4 regions of the Arthrobacter sp. Z4-13 genome follow, and region 2 is predicted to be linked to each of the others. Evidence: predicted binding sites of a transcription regulator. Region 2 holds the regulator's gene; each other region holds the start of a gene.
What was found. Region 2 encodes LexA, which represses DNA repair genes until DNA is damaged. Its sites were predicted from a motif close to TCGAACANNTGTTCGA; they were not measured.

Region 1 (4,207 bases), 1.6 Mb from region 2:
GGCGTCTCGCGGCCCGTCGCCCACAGCCCGTGATGGACATGCTCGCCCCACACTCGACGATAAATCGGATCAAGCTCGTCGTAGTGTTCCGCGACCGCCACGGCGTTCTGGGAAATATCGGGGACGATCACGCGCTCACATTACAACGCCGATCCATGCCATCGGAAGGTTCAGCTCAAGACTTCATGCTTCTGCGAAATAGAGCTTTCGGACGAAGAGGACTTTGCCTGCAGGGGGATGTGCATACAGGCTTAAATGAATACACCCAAGGATGTACTGTTGGGCTATGGAAACGCTCACGCAGGCCCCTGTGCTGGCCCGATTCGGCTACGCGGTCTCTGACCCTACCCGCGCCCGTGTCCTTCTGGCCCTCTCTGATGCCCCCGCCTACCCTTCTGATCTCGCTGACTCCCTCGGGGTATCGCGGCAGAGCATGTCCAACCATCTGACGTGCTTGCGCGGCTGCGGGTTGGTGGTGGCTGTCCCGGACGGCCGGCGGAGCCGGTATGAGCTCGCCGATGCCCGGCTGGGTCACGCGATTAAGGACCTGATCGGGGTTGTCCTGGCTGTTGATCCGGCCTGCTGCGCCCCGGACGGGGAGTGCTTCGCATGACGGCCCTGCTGCAGACGCCAGGCACCGAACGCCGGACCGTGCTGAACCTCCGGATCCGGATTTTCGCCGCCGCGACCATCACCTACAACCTCATTGAAGCCGTTGTGGCGCTCTGGGCCGGGAACGTGGCCGACTCGACCGCGCTGATCGGTTTCGGCCTCGACTCGGTCATCGAGGTGGCCTCGGCCCTGGCGTTGTCGTGGCAGTTCTCCGCGAAAGACCCCGAACGGCGTGAGCACCTGACGCTGCGGATCATCGCCATCTCCTTCTTCGCCCTCGCCGCCTTCGTGACCCTGGACGCCGCCCGGTCACTTGCCGGAGGTGAAGAGGCCCAGCACTCCACTCCCGGCATCGTGATCGCGGCGCTGAGCCTGGCGATCATGCCTGTCCTGTCCTGGGCACAGCGCCGGGCGGGACGTGAACTCGGGTCGAGGACGGCAGTGGCCGATTCCAAACAAACCCTGCTGTGCACGTATCTTTCTGCGGTCCTGCTGGTCGGGCTGGTTCTGAACAGCACCCTGGGCTGGTGGTGGGCCGATGCCGGCGCCGCCCTGGTCATCGCAGGCATTGCCGTCCGCGAAGGCGTCAATGCGTGGCGCGGCGAGGCCTGCTGCGCCATCCCCCATACCGGCGAGGCCCCTGGTCACGGCCATGAGCATGGTGCACAAGACGATGACTGCTGCGCACCAGCCACCGCCGATGCAACCCCCGCCGCCTTCCCGGCAGTATCGGGAGCACCTGTGGTGGAACAGGATGGTGCCTGCTGTGCCGGGTGCCAAGCTGCTGCGAAACCGGCCCCGGTGACCCTGACCCTAGGGACGAAGCAGGTCGATAGTTGAGCGCCGTCACAAAGGCACGGAACGTCCGGATCGCCATCTGGACCATCCTCGCGGTCCTCCTCGCCACCGGGGTGATCTGGTACGCGATGGTCACCGCGAACAGGCCCTCACCAACCGCACCCCAGGCAGCAGCCGACGCGCAGCTGGTTCGGGACGACAGCCATCGCGTCACCAGCCCCGCGAGGGAGAAGGCGCAGCTGGTCGAGTTCCTGGACTTCGAATGCGAATCCTGCCGTGCCGCTGAACCTTTGGTGCAGGAGCTCAAGCAGGAGTACGGGGACCGGATCACCTTCGTCCACCGTTACTTTCCCCTGCCCGGGCACGCCAACTCCGGCACCGCCGCCTTGGCGGTGGAAGCCGCAGCCCGGCAGGGCAAATACGAGCAGATGGCAGCCAGGCTCTTCGAAACCCAACCGCAGTGGGGCGAAAAGCAGGACTCGCAGGCGGCACTGTTCCGGACCTTCGCGGAGGAACTTGACCTTGACCTGAACGCCTACGATGCAACAGTGGCAGCGGACGAGACCAAGGAACGCATCCGCCGCGATATTGCTGACGGAAAAGCCCTCGGCGTTACTGGGACCCCGACGTTCTTCCTCGACGGGAAGAAGCTGACCCTAAACAGCGAGGAACAGTTCCGTCAGCTGCTCGAAGACGCAGCCCGCTAATCCGAGCCGGATCCCTACCCCATATCTACCGGAATGGGGCGACTGGGTGATGGATACACCCCACAGCTATTCCTCAGTCAAAGCAGTCCGCACATCCTGCATCTGATCCAATGCGCAAGTTCCCGTCATTGTCGCCCTGCCGCTGTACACTCAATGTATCGAACATATATTCGAATAAGGGTGTGTGGTGGGCGTTATTGTCGGTCCCCGCGTGATAGACGCGGGTCTCTCCTTGCAGCTGGCGTGGGTGTCCCCGGTGCCGGTAGCTGCCGGCTATCCCTCGCCGGCCCAGGACTACTTTGACGGGCGGATAGACCTGAACGAGCACCTGATCAAGGACATCACCAGCACCTTCGTCGTCCGGGTCACCGGCGACTCCATGGAGCGTGCCGGCATCAGCGACGGCGACGAACTTATCGTCAACAGGGCCCTTGAACCCAAGGACGGCTGCGTGGTGATCGCGGTCTTAGACGGGGAGCTGACCGTGAAGCGGCTTCGCATCACGGCTACGGGGGTGGTGCTGCAGGCCGAAAACCCCAAGTACCCGGACATCAAGGTTTCCGCGCTCAGCGAGCTGACCATCTGGGGTGTGGCTACCAGGTGCCTGCACCATGTCTGAGGGATGCCCGTGACCCGGCCAACCATCATGCGGCAGATGCCCGAAATTGCCCACGTGGACGTGAACTGCTTCTACGCCAGCGCCGAACGCGCCTTTGACCCCTCCCTTGAGGGCAAGCCGCTGATTGTCCTTTCAAACAACGACGGCTGCGCCGTCACGCGCTCCCCGGAGGCGAAGGCCCTCGGCATCGGAGTCGGCGAGCCCTGGTTCAAGCTCGCACCGCGCGCCAAGGAATGGGGGCTGATCGCGAAGTCAAGCAACTATGAGCTGTATGGAGACATCAGCGCACGCGTGATGGAACTGCTGGGCCGCTACTCCGCCTGGCTGGAGGTCTACAGTATCGACGAAGCCTTCCTGGGGGTTAAAGGCTCACCGGAGTACCTGCTGGAGCTTGGCCGAACTATTAAAGCTGTTGTAGCCCGAAATGTCGGGGTCCCTGTCTGCGTGGGCATCGGCCGCACCAAGACCCTGGCCAAGCTGGCCAACCAGTGGGCCAAGCACAATCCGGCGTTCGGCGGCGTCTGCCGCTGGGACTCAGTCCCGGCGGATCAGCAGGAGGCGCTGATGGCCAGGCTCTCCGTGATTGAGATCTGGGGTGTGGCCGCGAGGATCACCAGACGCCTCAACGCCATGGGCATCCACTCCATCCTGGACCTTAAACGAGCGGACCCAGTCCTGATCCGCGACCGCTTCTCGGTGGTGATGATGCGGACGGTGCTCGAACTGCAGGGGACGCCGTGCATCCCCCTGGAGGAAGCCCGGATGGGCCGCGACCAGTTGATTTTTTCCCGCTCCTTTTCCACTCCCATCACGAGTACGCACGATGTGCGGCAGGTCCTCAGTGTCTACGCCCAGATGGCCAGCGGCCGTCTCGCTAAACACAGCCTGCAGGCGAAAGTCCTCACCGCGTTTGCTGGAACATCTCAATTCAACGCGCAGGGAACGTCCTTTCCCTCCGTTTGCGTTCCGCTTCCCATGCCGACGGCGGATCCTGTCATCCTTACGAAAGCCGCCCACGCGCTGCTGCCCGCCATCATCGATGGCACCAAGTACGCCCGCGCCGGCATCATGGTCACGGACCTGCGGCCCAGCGGCAACCAGAAACCGCTGGAACCCTTCGAGAACGCGCATGAGGAAAGGCACATCGGGCCGCTGCTGGAGGACATTACCCGCCGCTACGGCCGCGGCTCCATTGGCCTGGGGCATGCGGGCATCCGCGGCGGACCGGACTGGACCATGAAACGGGACATGCGCTCCCCCAGGTACACCACCCACTGGGACGAGCTCCCGCTCGTCAAAGCAGCGTAGCTCCCTGGGGCAGCACCACCCGGGGAGCACCCCCCGGCGCAGGCCCTACGCTTCGTCCTCGGCGTTGACCGCATCCTCGATCAGCAGCGCAGTGCCCTGGTACGCGCCAAGCTCGATGAAGAAGCTGTGCAGGTCATCCACCTGGCCCACAGCCTCCTCGGTG
Region 2 (4,207 bases):
GCCCGTTCACCCACAATGTATTCGGTGTCCGTGCCGCTGGCCAGCAGCGGGTACATGGAGTAGGTGGGCGGAAAGCCGAGAGCCGTACGGCCAGGGCCGCCGAATGCCTGGAGAATCTGCTGGAGCACTTCGTTGGAGCCGTTGGCCGCCCACACGTTTGACTCATCGAGCCCATGCCCCAGGTACTCCGCCAGCGCCTTCCGCAGTTCGGTGAATTCCCTGTCCGGGTAGCGGTTAAGGCCGGCCGCGGCTTCTGTCACTGCCGCACTGATGGCCGCCTGCACATCTGCCGGGACACCGTGAGTGTTCTCGTTGACGTTAAGGAGGATGGGGACATCCAGCTGGGGCGCGCCGTAAGGGGTGAGCCCACGGAGGTTGCTGCGGAGGGGTAGCCGGTTAAGGCGCTCTAGCTGGTCATTCACCTGAACAGTTTAGTGCCCGGGCCGGGCACCGGAAAATATGACAGCCTCTTGTTCGCGCTGAGCATGTCCCCCTGCGGGCCTTCAGCACACTTTCGTGGGTGTCGTTTCGCAGCCGATTCCAGCGCGGCTCTCCCGCGGCCCGCTTTTCCCGCGGGCGGGGTTTTCATCGCCGACATTCCCAGCAGCATTTTCGGCGGGAGCGTTTCAACAGCGACTCCGGCTGCTACCGGGTGGGAACGTACAGCTGCTGCCCCGGCAGAACCGAGCCGGCGGTCAGGTTGTTGAGCTGGACGATGTCCGCCACAACGTCCCGTGCGTCCCGCTCCGGGGCGACGCTTCCGGCAATGGCCCACAGGGACTCCCCTGGCTGCACGGTAACGGTAACGGCTGGCGTAAAGGACAAGTCCGCTGCCGAATCGGAGGCCCTTGCCGGAGCGTTGAAGAAACCGGCCAGGGAGAGCAGCAGGGCCGCCAGCAGGACCAGGGGAATTCCGATCAGGACGATCTTCCCACGCCGGGTCAGACGCAGGGGCGGGAGGGGCGTACGACGCTCCGCCGGCCGCTGGTCCGGCCCGGACATGAGGTGATGCACCGAAAATGAATCCTGCGAAGCAGATGTTGCTGACATGACGTAGCCCTCCTGGACCGTTTTGTGCTGCCCGATGTCCACCTCCACACCCGCCGGCTTCTAAAACCCTTGGTCCGGGTCTTCGAATGCCTGCGCTCAGAGTAGAACAAATGTTCGAACTTTGCTTTTACAGTTTTAGCACCTATCAACGAACAATGTCGAGACTCGCTAGAACAAATGTTTGAAAAAGCAATGCGGCTGGCCTAGCTTTGAAGAAAAGAACAACCACTCGGAAGTTGATCAGCAGGGTCTGACAATTACGGCGTGAACTTCAGGTCCGGGCTACAAAAGTCCGGGGCAACCGAAAGGCATTGGGCGAATATGGCAGCAGCAGCCGCCGGGGGCAGGGCAACCTCCCAACCGAAGAAGAGCGCCAAGGGCCTGACGCCACGGCAGAAGAAAATCCTCGAGACCATCCAGCGCTCGGTCGTTGACAATGGGTATCCTCCGTCGATGCGGGAGATCGGGGACACCGTCGGCCTGGCGAGTCTGTCCAGCGTGACCCACCAGCTTTCGCAACTGGAAAAGCTTGGTTACCTCCGGCGCGACCCCAAGCGGCCGCGTGCCATGGAGGTGCTGATGCCGCTCACCCTGGATGGCGGTTCGCCCAAGCAGGCAGTTGAGCCGGCTCCTCTCCTGCCGGGCGGCAGCGGCAGCGTCACCGTGCTTCCCACGGCTATGGACACTGCCATGGTTCCCCTCGTGGGCCGGATCGCTGCCGGTGGTCCCATCCTGGCTGATCAGGTGGTGGAGGACGTGCTGCCGCTCCCCCGCCAGCTGGTGGGCCAGGGGGAACTGTTTATGCTCAAGGTTGCCGGTGATTCCATGGTGGACGCCGCTATTTGTGACGGCGACTGGGTGGTGGTCCGCCGTCAGGCGGACGCGGCCAACGGAGATATCGTTGCGGCGCTGCTGGATGATGAGGCCACCGTAAAAACCTTCCGCCAGCGCGACGGCCATACCTGGCTGCTTCCCCAGAACACCCAGTACGAGCCCATCCTTGGCGACCACGCCACCATCATGGGCAAAGTTGTGTCGGTGCTCCGCTCGCTCTAGGACGAGCCCAAGCGTCCGGGCCCTGGCGGCCGGGCCCTGGCGTCCGCGCCCAGGCCTTCCGGAGCGGCACGCTCAAACCTTTTCCTTGGCCAGCCTCTCCAGCGCCGCGATGGCCGTCTTCCTGTCCGTCGTGGACCAGAATGGCGGCAGGGCACCGCGCAGGAACCCGGCGTAGCGTTCGGTGGCCAGCCGGGAATCCAGCACCGCCACCACACCTTTGTCCCCGGTTGACCGGATCAGCCGTCCCGCACCCTGTGCGAGCCGGATCGCAGCGTGGGTGGCCGAGACTGACATAAAGCCGTTGCCTCCGGCCTGCGCCACCGCCCGGGACCGGGCGGTCATCAGGGGATCGTCGGGCCGGGGGAAAGGAATCCGGTCGATCACCACCAGGCGGCAGGACCCGCCGGGAACGTCCACGCCCTGCCACAGGGACATCGTGCCGAACAGGCAGGTGTCCGGTTCGTCGGCGAACTGCTTCACCAGGGCCGTCATGGTGGAGTCGCCCTGGCACAGGATGGTCATTCCCAGCTTTGGCCGCAGCGCCTCGGCCGCTTCTTCTGCCGCGCGCCGGGACGAAAACAGGCACAGTGCCCCGCCGTTCGAAGCCCTGACCAGGGCCTCCAGTTCGGCCAGTGATTCGGGGGACACTCCACGGCCGGGCTTGGGAAGGTGCCCGGCCACGTACAGGATGCCCTGCTTGGGATAGTCAAAGGGCGATCCGACATCAACACCGGTCCAGCTGGGCGCACCCTCGCCCACCAGCCCGAGTCCGCCTGCGGCGGGCTCAAAGGCCGACCCGATTGCCAGGGTGGCGGAAGTCAATACCACGGTGTGTCCCGCGAACAATCCCTCCCGCAATCGCCCCGCTACCGAGAGCGGAGCAATATTGATCAGCGCGGGCGCTGTCTCGTCGGGCTGGGAGTACCCCTGCTGGGGGTCAAAGGAACTGGCGCGGGAGAACCACACCACTTCCCGGTTCTCGCGGGCGGCGAGGAGCCGTTCGCAAAGTTCCAGGATGAGCATCAGCCGGGAGCGCGCGAGTTGCCGCCCGCCGTCGGCAGTGGTGCTGCTGTCCCCCTTGGAGTCTGAAAGCGCGGCCCGGCAGGCCTCACGCAACTGGTCCACGCAGTCCAGCTGCTCATCGTTGAGTCCATTGGGGAGCAGCCCGTTGGGAACTCCCGCGAGGGCAATTTCAAGGTTGGCAGCGGCCGCGTTCAACGCATCCACGGTGATGGCGGTGTGCTTGCGGGCGCCGGCGGCCGCAGCGTGGACCATGGCCACCGAGAGCTGTCCGGAGACAGCGCCGGTAACCCTGTCCTGCAGTTCGTGGGCCTCGTCAACCACAACGACGTCGTACTCCGGCAGCACAGCCAGGCCCTCAAAGGCGCTGACGGCGAGCATGGCGTGGTTGGTCACCACAACATCGGCTTCGGCGGCGTCTTGCCGCGCAAGCTCACTGAAGCACTCCGCTGCCATGGGACACTTCTGGGCGCCCAAGCATTCCATCGACGTGACGGAGACCTGCCGCCAGGCCCGGTCGGTGACGCCGGGCAGGAGCTCGTCGCGGTCCCCGGTGGTGGTTTTTTCGGCCCATTCCCGCAGGCGGACCACTTCCTTGCCCAGCTGGGAGGCCGGGCCGCCCACAGACGCAGCAAAGTGCGGGACGCTGGTGTCCTCGCCGAGCGAAAACAGCTGGCCCTCTGCGGGCTCTTCGGAGGGAAACCCGCCTTCGAGTTTATGGACGCAGACGTAGTTGGACCGGCCTTTGACCAAGGCTACTTTCACCGGCCGGTCCAGGGCCGGGGTAATGGTCTTCAGGAGCCGCGGAATGTCCCTGCCCACAATCTGTGTCTGCAGGGCAAGCGTTGCGGTGGACACCAGGGCAGGCTTGTCGCTCTCCAGTGCGTGGGCTATCAGGGGTATCAGGTACGCCAGCGACTTGCCGGTACCCGTTCCGGCCTGAACCAGCAGGTGGTCGCCGGTTTCAATGGCCCGGGCCACCTGCCTGGCCATCTCATGTTGTCCGCTGCGGCTTTGGCCGCCCATGCCGGCAACGGCGCGGTCGAGCAGCTCGATCACGAACTGCTCGCCGGCCGTGCCT
Region 3 (4,207 bases), 1.7 Mb from region 2:
CGCTGCCGGATTCGAGGCTGAGCAGGAAAACGGGCGTCAGTGCGGCGCTGGCGAGGGCGCCGTAGATGAAGACGGGCTTGCGGCCGATCTTGTCCGCCAGCATGCCGAACAGCGGCTGGGTGCTGAGTGCCACGAGGTTGGCTCCCACCACGAGCCACAGGGTGGTGGTGCCGTCCACGCCGGCCACGGTTTTGGCGTAGCTGATTGCAAGGGTGCCGAAGACGGTGGAGACGGCGGCGATGAAGGCGCAGCAGATGACCCGGAGGACGTCGCGCCAGTGGCCTTTGAGGAGGTCGGCGACGGGGAGCTTGGAGATCTGGGCGGTTTTCTGGGCTTCCTCGAAGGCCGGCGGCTCGTGCAGGGTGCGGCGGATAAAGAACGCCACCACTACGACGACGGCGCTCAGCCAGAAGGGGATGCGCCAGCCGATGCCGTACTTGATCTCGTCCGGAAGTGCGAGCACGGGGATGAAGACGAGGGCGGCGAGGATCTGGCCGCCCTGGGTGCCGGTGAGGGTCCAGGAGGTGAAGAAGGAACGGCGGTTATCCGGGGCGTGTTCCAGCGTCATGGAGGAAGCGCCCGCCTGCTCGCCTGCGGCGGAAAGGCCCTGGCAGAGCCGGGCGAGCACCAGCAGTGCCGGAGCCCACCAGCCAACGGTGTTGAAGTCCGGAAGGCAGCCAATCAGGAAGGTGGAGGCGCCCATCAGGAGGAGGGTGAACATCAGGACCTTCCGCCGGCCCACCCGGTCGCCGAAGTGGCCCAGGATGACCGCTCCTACGGGCCGGGCCACGTAGGCGAAGCCAAAGGTGGCGAAGGACATGATGGCCGCGTTGGCGTCAGCATCCGGGAAGAAGACCGTGGGGAAGATGAGGGCGGCGGCGGAACCGAAGATAAAGAAGTCGTAGTATTCGACGGCGCTGCCCAGGAAGCTGGCGAGGGCTGCCTTCTTCGGCGTCCCGGCCGGGGCAGCAATGCCCGGCTCAGCGGACGGAAGTATCTGGCTCATGGAGTTCCTTTGATGTGACGACTTTGTCGCGGATGGATCAGGACTCGCAGCCGGCGCTGCCTGGGGGTGGTGGCTTGGCGCGGCACGGCTGGAGGTGCGGGAGAACCCGGACAGTAGCCACATTGTGGGAGCTACTTGTGCGATACAGCAATAGTGGCTGTGAGGGCAGTCACTTGTCAAGAAAATAATCACGCTCTGGCAATAGCTCTCACATTGTGGCAACATCGAGGTATGAGTGTGAACCAAGCCACAGCAGACGACGGAGTCGCTGAAGACGAAACTCCTGCCAAGGCGGGGCGGTCAGCTGACCGGACGGACATGGTGGGCAAAGCCCTGGGCCTGCTGGTTTTGCTGGGTGATGAGCCGAGGGGTGCGAGTGCGGCGGAAATCTCCCGCCGGGCCCAGCTGCCCTTCAGCACCACCTACCGCCTCCTTGCCTCCCTAACCCGGGACGGCTTTGTGGACTACGAGGCCGAGGGGCGCCGGTATCACCTGGGCCTGCGGATCTTCCAGCTCGGCCAGCGGGTTTCCAACCACCATGGCTTCGCCGGGACTGCAATGCCTGTCCTCCGCCGAGTGACCGAGCAGACGGGGGAGGCCACTATCCTCAGCGTCCGGGACGGCCACCACCACCTGACCGTGAACAAGGTGGACGGCCCAAAAATGTTCCGGGTGACCAGCGATCCGGGCCACCTCGGCTCCCTCTCCACCACCGCCGTCGGCAAGGCCCTGGTGGCGTTCGCCGAGGACTCCGAGCGCGAAAAGCTCCTCGCGGACCTTCCGCTCGAGCCGCTGACGGAAAAGTCCATCACTGACAGGGAGGCTTTCCACGCCGAAATCGAACTCGTCCGGCGCCGGGGGTTCGCGGTGATGGATGAGGAGAATGAGACCGGCATGCGCGCTGTGGCCGTCCCGCTGTTCAACGACCAGGGGCACGCGTTCGCCTCATTGGCCACCGCCGTCCCCGTCTTCCGGCTCAGCCTTGAGGAGCTCGAAGCGCACGTTCCCCTGCTGCAGGAAGCGGCGGCGGAGCTTGCCGCCAGGTTGCCCCAGCGGTAAGGGCTTTGGTCTGCTCCGCCCTCCCGGGCTTCGTTTCGTTCGTATGTAGAACATGCGTGCGGTCAGTGAACAAATCATGTATCGTAATTTCCATCACCCGGCAGCAGCCCCGCAGCAGCCAGGTGTCGTACCAAAGGAGCTGCACGGATGAGTAATCGAACTGAGTCCTACCTTGTGGGACTGGTCGGCGATGGCGTGATGCCGTCACTCACCCCGCCCATGCACGAACGCGAAGGTGATGTGCAGGGCCTGCGCTACCTTTACCGGCCCATCGACTTGCTGGAGTTGGGCCTTCCCGGCGAGTCCGTGGGCCAGCTGTTGCAGAGTGCCCGCAGCCTGGGCTTCAACGGCCTGAACATCACCCACCCCTGCAAGCAGTTGGTCCTGCAGCATTTGGATGAGGTATCCCCGGACGCCCTCCGGTTGGGCGCCGTCAACACCGTGGTGATCCAAAATGGCCGGTTCGTCGGCCACAACACCGATTTCTCCGGCTTCGCGGCCGCCCTCGCCTCCGGTCTTCCCGGTGCCGGGCTGGACCGCGTGGTGCAGTTGGGGGCGGGCGGCGCCGGGTCTGCGGTGGCCTATGCCCTGCTGACCGCCGGGGTCCGCCACCTGGACCTGGTGGATATGGATGCCGCCCGCGGCGCGGCCCGGGCGGCTGAACTGGCCGGCTTCTTCCCGGAGAGCACTGTCACGGCGCGTACGGCCGTGGAGCTGCCGCAGCTGATGCCGCTGGCCGACGGCCTGGTGCACTGCACTCCTGTGGGCATGGCAGCGCACCCGGGCGTCCCGCTGGACCTGGAGCTGCTGGAATCCCGCCACTGGGTAGCGGACATTGTCTACCGCCCCATCGAAACCGAACTGGTCCGGGCTGCCCGCGCCAAGGGCTGCGAGGTGCTGGACGGCGGCCGGATGGCGGTGGGCCAGGCAGCCGATGCGTTCCGCATCTTCACCGGCCTGGAGCCTGATCCGGATCGCATGCGCTCGCACTTCCTGGAGCTCGTCGCCGCCGAAGAGGTGGCCGCCTGATGCGTACGGGAATCGCCACTGTCTGCCTGTCCGGCACCCTGAAGGAAAAGATGCAGGCCTGCGCCATCGCAGGTTTCGATGGCATCGAGATTTTTGAGCAGGACCTGGTCACCTCACCCCTCAGCCCCGAGGACGTCCGCAAGATGGCTGCAGACCTCGGCCTGGGCCTGGACCTCTACCAGCCGTTCCGTGATTTCGACGGCGTCACTCCGGACCTGCTGAAGGCCAACCTCCGGCGGGCGGAAGCGAAGTTCAAGCTGATGTCCCGGCTGGGCATGGACACCATCCTGGTCTGCTCCAACGTTGCCACCGCTACCATCGACGACGACGGCCTCCGCGCCTCCCAGCTCACCGAACTCGCGGAGCTGGCCGGGGACCACGGCGTGAAGGTCGCCTACGAGGCCCTGGCCTGGGGCAAGTACGTCAACGACTACGAGCACGCGTACCGGTTGGTGGAGATGGTGGACCACCCCAACTTCGGCACCTGCCTGGACTCCTTCCATATCCTTTCCCGCGACTGGGACACCGCACCCATCGAAAACATCGACGCGGAGAAGATCTTCTTCGTCCAGGTTGCCGACGCCCCTAAACTCTCCATGGACGTCCTGTCCTGGAGCCGCCACTACCGGGTCTTCCCGGGCGAAGGCCAGTTCGAGCTCGCCAAGTTCATGGGCCACGTGGTCCGCGCCGGGTACACCGGCCCGGTTTCCCTCGAGGTCTTCAACGACGTTTTCCGCCAGTCAGATGTTGAACGCACCGCCGTGGATGCCATGCGCTCGCTGATTTGGCTGGAGGAACAGAGCGCCAAGTGGCTCGCAGGCTCCTCAGCGGACGGTGCGGCCGCCAACGGCGCCGCCTCCCGCCGTCGTTATCCCATGGAACTGGCCACGCTGCCCAAGGTAAGCGAACCGGCGGGCTTCAACTTCGCAGAAGTGAAGGCCGACGACACCGCCCAGCTCGAGAAGCTCCTGGGCCAGCTCGGCTTTGCTTTTGAGGGACGGCATCGCACCAAGGACGTCCAGCTCTGGAGCATGGGCCAAGCGCGGGTAATCATCAACGAACAGGCGGCGACCCACGCCGAGCCGGCCATCGCCGCCCTGGGGTTCGACGTCG
Region 4 (4,207 bases), 1.0 Mb from region 2:
CCCAGCGTCAGGACATAGAAGAGCAGGACGCGCACAGGGACTGTGTTGACTGCCTTGGGGATGACCTTTTTCGGGTCCGCAGCCTCGCCGGCCGTGATGCCGAGGGTCTCGATCCCGCCGAAGGCGAACATCACCACCGCGAAAGATGCCAGCAAACCTTCAAAGCCGAACGGGAAGAAGCCGCCGTGGTCAACAAGGTTGCCGAGGCCGGGCGCAACAGTTGAGCCGCCCGCCTGGAAGCCGAACACAATGATTGCTGCGCCGCCGGCGATCATGGCGATGATGGCAACCACCTTGATCAGCGAGAACCAGAATTCCAGCTCGCCGAAGACTTTGACGCTGAGGAGGTTCAGTGCGGCCAGGAAGAAAATGATGGCGAGGATCCAGACCCAGCGCTCCACCTGCGGGAACCAGAAGCCCATGTAGATACTGAACGCCGTGACATCCGCGATCGCCACGATCGCCATTTCGAACACATACGTCCAGCCGGTGACGAAGCCGGCCAATGGGCCAAGGTAGCGGCTCGCGTACTGGCCGAAGGAGCCGGACACCGGGTGCCGAACGGCCATTTCGCCCAGGGCGCGCATCACCATAAACACCGCCGCGCCGCCGATGATGTACGCCAGCAGGACGGCCGGACCGGCTTTTTGGATGGCTGAGGCTGACCCGTAGAAGAGGCCGGTGCCAATCGCTGAGCCGAGGGCCATGAAACGGATGTGGCGTACGTTCAGTCCGCGGTTAAGGACGCTTCCGACGGCGGAACTTGGGGGCTGTTTCCCGGCCGGACTTTCGTTCCTGGTAGGGCTTGGTGCTGGTTGCATACAAATACCTTCTCGTCTTTGGGAGGGGAGCCGTTAACCAGCAGACCACCTTCGGAAGCGACGTGATGAGTCTCACCGGGTGTTGGTGTCTTTGATTCCAGACGGAGTGTGGGCTGATGCTTTTCGAAGCTCGGGCGCGGGGCTCGAGGCGCCGGGCACCGGCGGGTACCACCCTTGACTCGAGGCCGGCTTTTCCTTACGTTGAAGGGCCCCGCTGCTGAGTCCGTCTGATCACGCAGGCGGCACTGCTTAAGGACTATTCCAGTACCAGCAGCCCAAAGGAGATCGGTATGAAAGGGATCGTGCAGGACGCTTACGGGTCAGCAGACGTGCTCGAGCTGCGGGATATTCCCAAGCCGGTTCCCGGTAACGGCGAGGTCCTGATCCGGGTACGTGCGGCCGGCGTCGACCAGGGCGTGTGGCACTTGATGACCGGACTGCCGTATCTGGTCCGGCTTTTTGGTTACGGACTGAAGAACCCCAAAGTTCCTGTGCGGGGCCGGGAAGTGGCGGGCGTTGTGGAGGCTGTGGGCCGCGGAGTAACCCGTTTTGCTGCTGATGATGAGGTCTTTGGAACCTGCGACGGTTCCTTCGCGGAGTACGTCTGCGCCAAGGAGGACAAGGTGGCGCGCAAGCCTGCCAACCTCTCGTTCGAGGAGGCGGCCGCAGCACCTGTTTCCGCCGTCACCGCGCTTCAGGCTGTCCGGGACGCCGGCGGGATAACCGTGGGACAGAAGGTACTCATTATCGGCGCGGGCGGGGGAGTCGGCTCCTTTGCCGTTCAACTGGCAAAGGCCTATGGCGCAGAGGTCACGGGAGTCTGCAGTACCGGCAAGGCGGAGCTCGTGCGGTCCTTGGGTGCGGATGCAGTTATTGATTACACGAAGTCCGATATTGCGGGCAGCGGGGTGCTGTACGACGTCATCCTCGACACAGCCGGCAACCGGCCGCTGTCCGTCCTGCGGCGTGTGCTCGCGCCCAGGGGCACATTGGTCCTTATTGGAGGCGAAGGAGGCGGCAAGCTGACCGGTGGGTTTGAACGGTCTCTCGTTGCCCCGTTTGCTTCCCTGCTCTCCGGCCAGAAATTCAAGGGGCTTGTCGCTAAAGAAACGCACCTCGACCTCGAAGCCCTGACGGTTCTGTTCGAAACCGGCAGTTTGAAACCCGCCGTGGACAGGGTGTTCACGCTGGCTGAAGCACCGGCCGCCATCGCATACCTGCATGAGGGGCGGAGCCGTGGCAAGGTGGTGGTCCGGGTCTGACAGCGCTGCCGGGGTGGTTTGGCTGCCCGAGCTGTTTTGTGTGCGTGTTTGACTGCTGTGGTCGGGCCTGGCGTGTTTGGGGAGAAGGGGATCCAAAAAGACTTCAAAAATCCTTTCAAGGAGCCGTCGTAGGACCCCAAAATGTCAGACCCTCGCAAGAGGATAGGGACATGGAAATGAAGGCGGCGGTGGTGCAGGCGGAGGAAGCTGTTGATGCTTCGGTCGCTGCGTTTATGGCTGCGCTGGGTGGCGGTGAACCTGCCGTTTCAAATCCAGCTTGCGGGAGTTCTGCCGTTTCCGGTGCTGTTTCCGGTGCTGCTGGTGGGCTGGATGAGGATCCGTTGCAGTGGGTTGCTGATGCGGCGTTGGATGTCCTTGCCGGTGTGGCGCGGTCGGAAGCGAAGCTCGCTGCCGTGAAGGCACTGGCCGTGGCGGTCCTGGCCGAAGCCACGAAGGCGCTGAATCCTCCGGCCGGGTCGCCGCAGGAGGCCGGTGCGCAGGACCGGAGCCTGGTGGCCGAGGTCGGGTGTGCGCTGGCGATCGGTGACCGGGCCGCCGGTGCCTTGCTCGCGGAGGCCCATGCGCTGACCACGTCGCTGCCGCGGACGCTCGCGGCCCTGCGGTCGGGGACGATCTCGTGGGCGCACGCCCGGACCATGATCGAGCAGACCGCGTGTCTTGATCCCGCTGGTGCGGCGGCGCTGGAGGCGCACTTCCTGGACCCGGCGGCGCCGGGCCCCGCCCGCGGCTGCCCGGTCGGGGAGATGCCGGCCTACCGGTTCAAGGCCAAGGCCCGGGGCTGGCGGGAACGCCATCACCCGGAGAGCCTGGAGAAACGCCACGCGAAAAGTGTCGCGGACCGTCGGGTGGAGTACTGGCCGGACAGTGACGGGATGGCGTGGGTCGCCGCCCGCCTGCCAGCGGACCGGGCGTCGGCGATCCGGAACCGGCTCACCGCTCTTGCCAGGGGCATGCAGGGCCCGGACGAGCCCCGCACCCTGACCCAGCTGGTAGCCGATAGTTTCTCTTCAGGGCTTCTCGGCAGCGCTAACACTGCCAGCAGCGGCGACGGTGCAGGGGAGGGTGCAGGAACGGATCCCGGCCCATCTTCGTCGATCCGGGCGCAGGTGTTGGTCACCGTGCCGGTGTTCTCCCTGATGGGCCTGACCGACGAACCCGCGGTACTGGACGGGCACGGCCCGATCCCGGCCTCCATGGCGCGCAAACTCGTTGCCGACGACGCCGATTCGTTTTACCGGGTGCTGGTGGACCCGCGGGACGGGGCACCTCTGGAAATCGGCCGCTCCAGCTACCGGGTCAGCAAGGCGATGCGGAACTGGCTCAGGTTGCGGGACGGCAAATGCCCGTTCCCCGGCTGCAACAGCACCTCCCTCGACAACGAAGCGGACCACCTCCTCGCCTGGCATAACGGCGGCACCACCGGAATCAGCAATCTCGGCCAACCCTGCCGCAAACACCACAAGCTGCGGCACACCAGCGGCTGGAAACCCACCCCGGCCACCATGAACGAACCACCCGGCTGGATCTCACCCGCCGGCCGGCACTACAAAAGCGAACACCAGGACTGGGAACCACCCCACTGGCCGGAATCTTCCGCGGCAGCGAAGCTCGGCGTGCCGGACGACCTGTCGCAGATCTGGCCTCCGCCCGACGACTTGTCGCAGGCCTGGCCTCCGCCCGACGACTTGTCGCAGGCCTGGCCTCCGCCCGACGACTTGTCGCAGGCCTGGCCTCCGCCCGACGACTTGTCGCAGGCCTGGCCTCCTGCCGACGACTTGCCTGTCAACAACGCGTTTTGGCATGAGGAGTTGCCGGAAGACACCTTTGATGACTGGTTGCTGCCCGGCTACACGTTGCCCCAGGACCCCCTACCGGAAGAAATCTGGTGGAAGATGGCCTGCGAGACCAGCGCCGGAGTTTAGGTCTGGGCCCAGTCCTCCATGCTTATTCGTCGGATGCTCCCGTGGTACCTGAAGCACTTCGCGCCGCAGTCTCGATCGAGGCACGGTGTGCCGCCCACTCTTCCGGGCTGCGCGGAGTCAGGTTGGGATCTCCGGGGCGCTGTCCGGCGCTCCCGTCGATGAGTTCGCGCAAAATGTCCGC

Region 1: M1E07_RS20495 (LexA family protein) is a predicted target of LexA. The motif match lies at 2,276-2,291, and genes of this name have one in related genera.
Region 3: M1E07_RS19860 (shikimate dehydrogenase) is a predicted target of LexA. The motif match lies at 2,112-2,127, and genes of this name have one in related genera.
Region 4: M1E07_RS03565 (HNH endonuclease signature motif containing protein) is a predicted target of LexA. The motif match lies at 2,187-2,202, and genes of this name have one in related genera.

What each region holds. Positions count from the first base shown of each region.
Region 1 covers NZ_CP096459.1:4,029,974-4,034,180, reverse strand. Annotated here, with positions in the region: gene M1E07_RS20515 (SAM-dependent methyltransferase) at 1-131, opposite strand, end outside; gene M1E07_RS20510 (ArsR/SmtB family transcription factor) at 287-613, shown strand; gene M1E07_RS20505 (cation diffusion facilitator family transporter) at 610-1,452, shown strand; gene M1E07_RS20500 (DsbA family protein) at 1,449-2,117, shown strand; gene M1E07_RS20495 (LexA family protein) at 2,305-2,736, shown strand; gene M1E07_RS20490 (Y-family DNA polymerase) at 2,764-4,044, shown strand; gene treS (maltose alpha-D-glucosyltransferase) at 4,090-4,207, opposite strand, start outside.
Region 2 covers NZ_CP096459.1:1,366,668-1,370,874, reverse strand. Annotated here, with positions in the region: gene M1E07_RS08105 (histidinol-phosphate transaminase) at 1-422, opposite strand, end outside; gene M1E07_RS08100 (LysM peptidoglycan-binding domain-containing protein) at 646-1,002, opposite strand; gene lexA (transcriptional repressor LexA) at 1,372-2,106, shown strand; gene M1E07_RS08090 (ATP-dependent DNA helicase) at 2,179-4,207, opposite strand, start outside.
Region 3 covers NZ_CP096459.1:3,897,138-3,901,344, reverse strand. Annotated here, with positions in the region: gene M1E07_RS19870 (MFS transporter) at 1-1,006, opposite strand, end outside; gene M1E07_RS19865 (IclR family transcriptional regulator) at 1,238-2,065, shown strand; gene M1E07_RS19860 (shikimate dehydrogenase) at 2,213-3,094, shown strand; gene M1E07_RS19855 (bifunctional sugar phosphate isomerase/epimerase/4-hydroxyphenylpyruvate dioxygenase family protein) at 3,094-4,207, shown strand, end outside.
Region 4 covers NZ_CP096459.1:362,211-366,417, forward strand. Annotated here, with positions in the region: gene M1E07_RS03555 (amino acid permease) at 1-821, opposite strand, end outside; gene M1E07_RS03560 (NAD(P)-dependent alcohol dehydrogenase) at 1,112-2,083, shown strand; gene M1E07_RS03565 (HNH endonuclease signature motif containing protein) at 2,254-4,026, shown strand; gene M1E07_RS03570 (DinB family protein) at 4,049-4,207, opposite strand, start outside.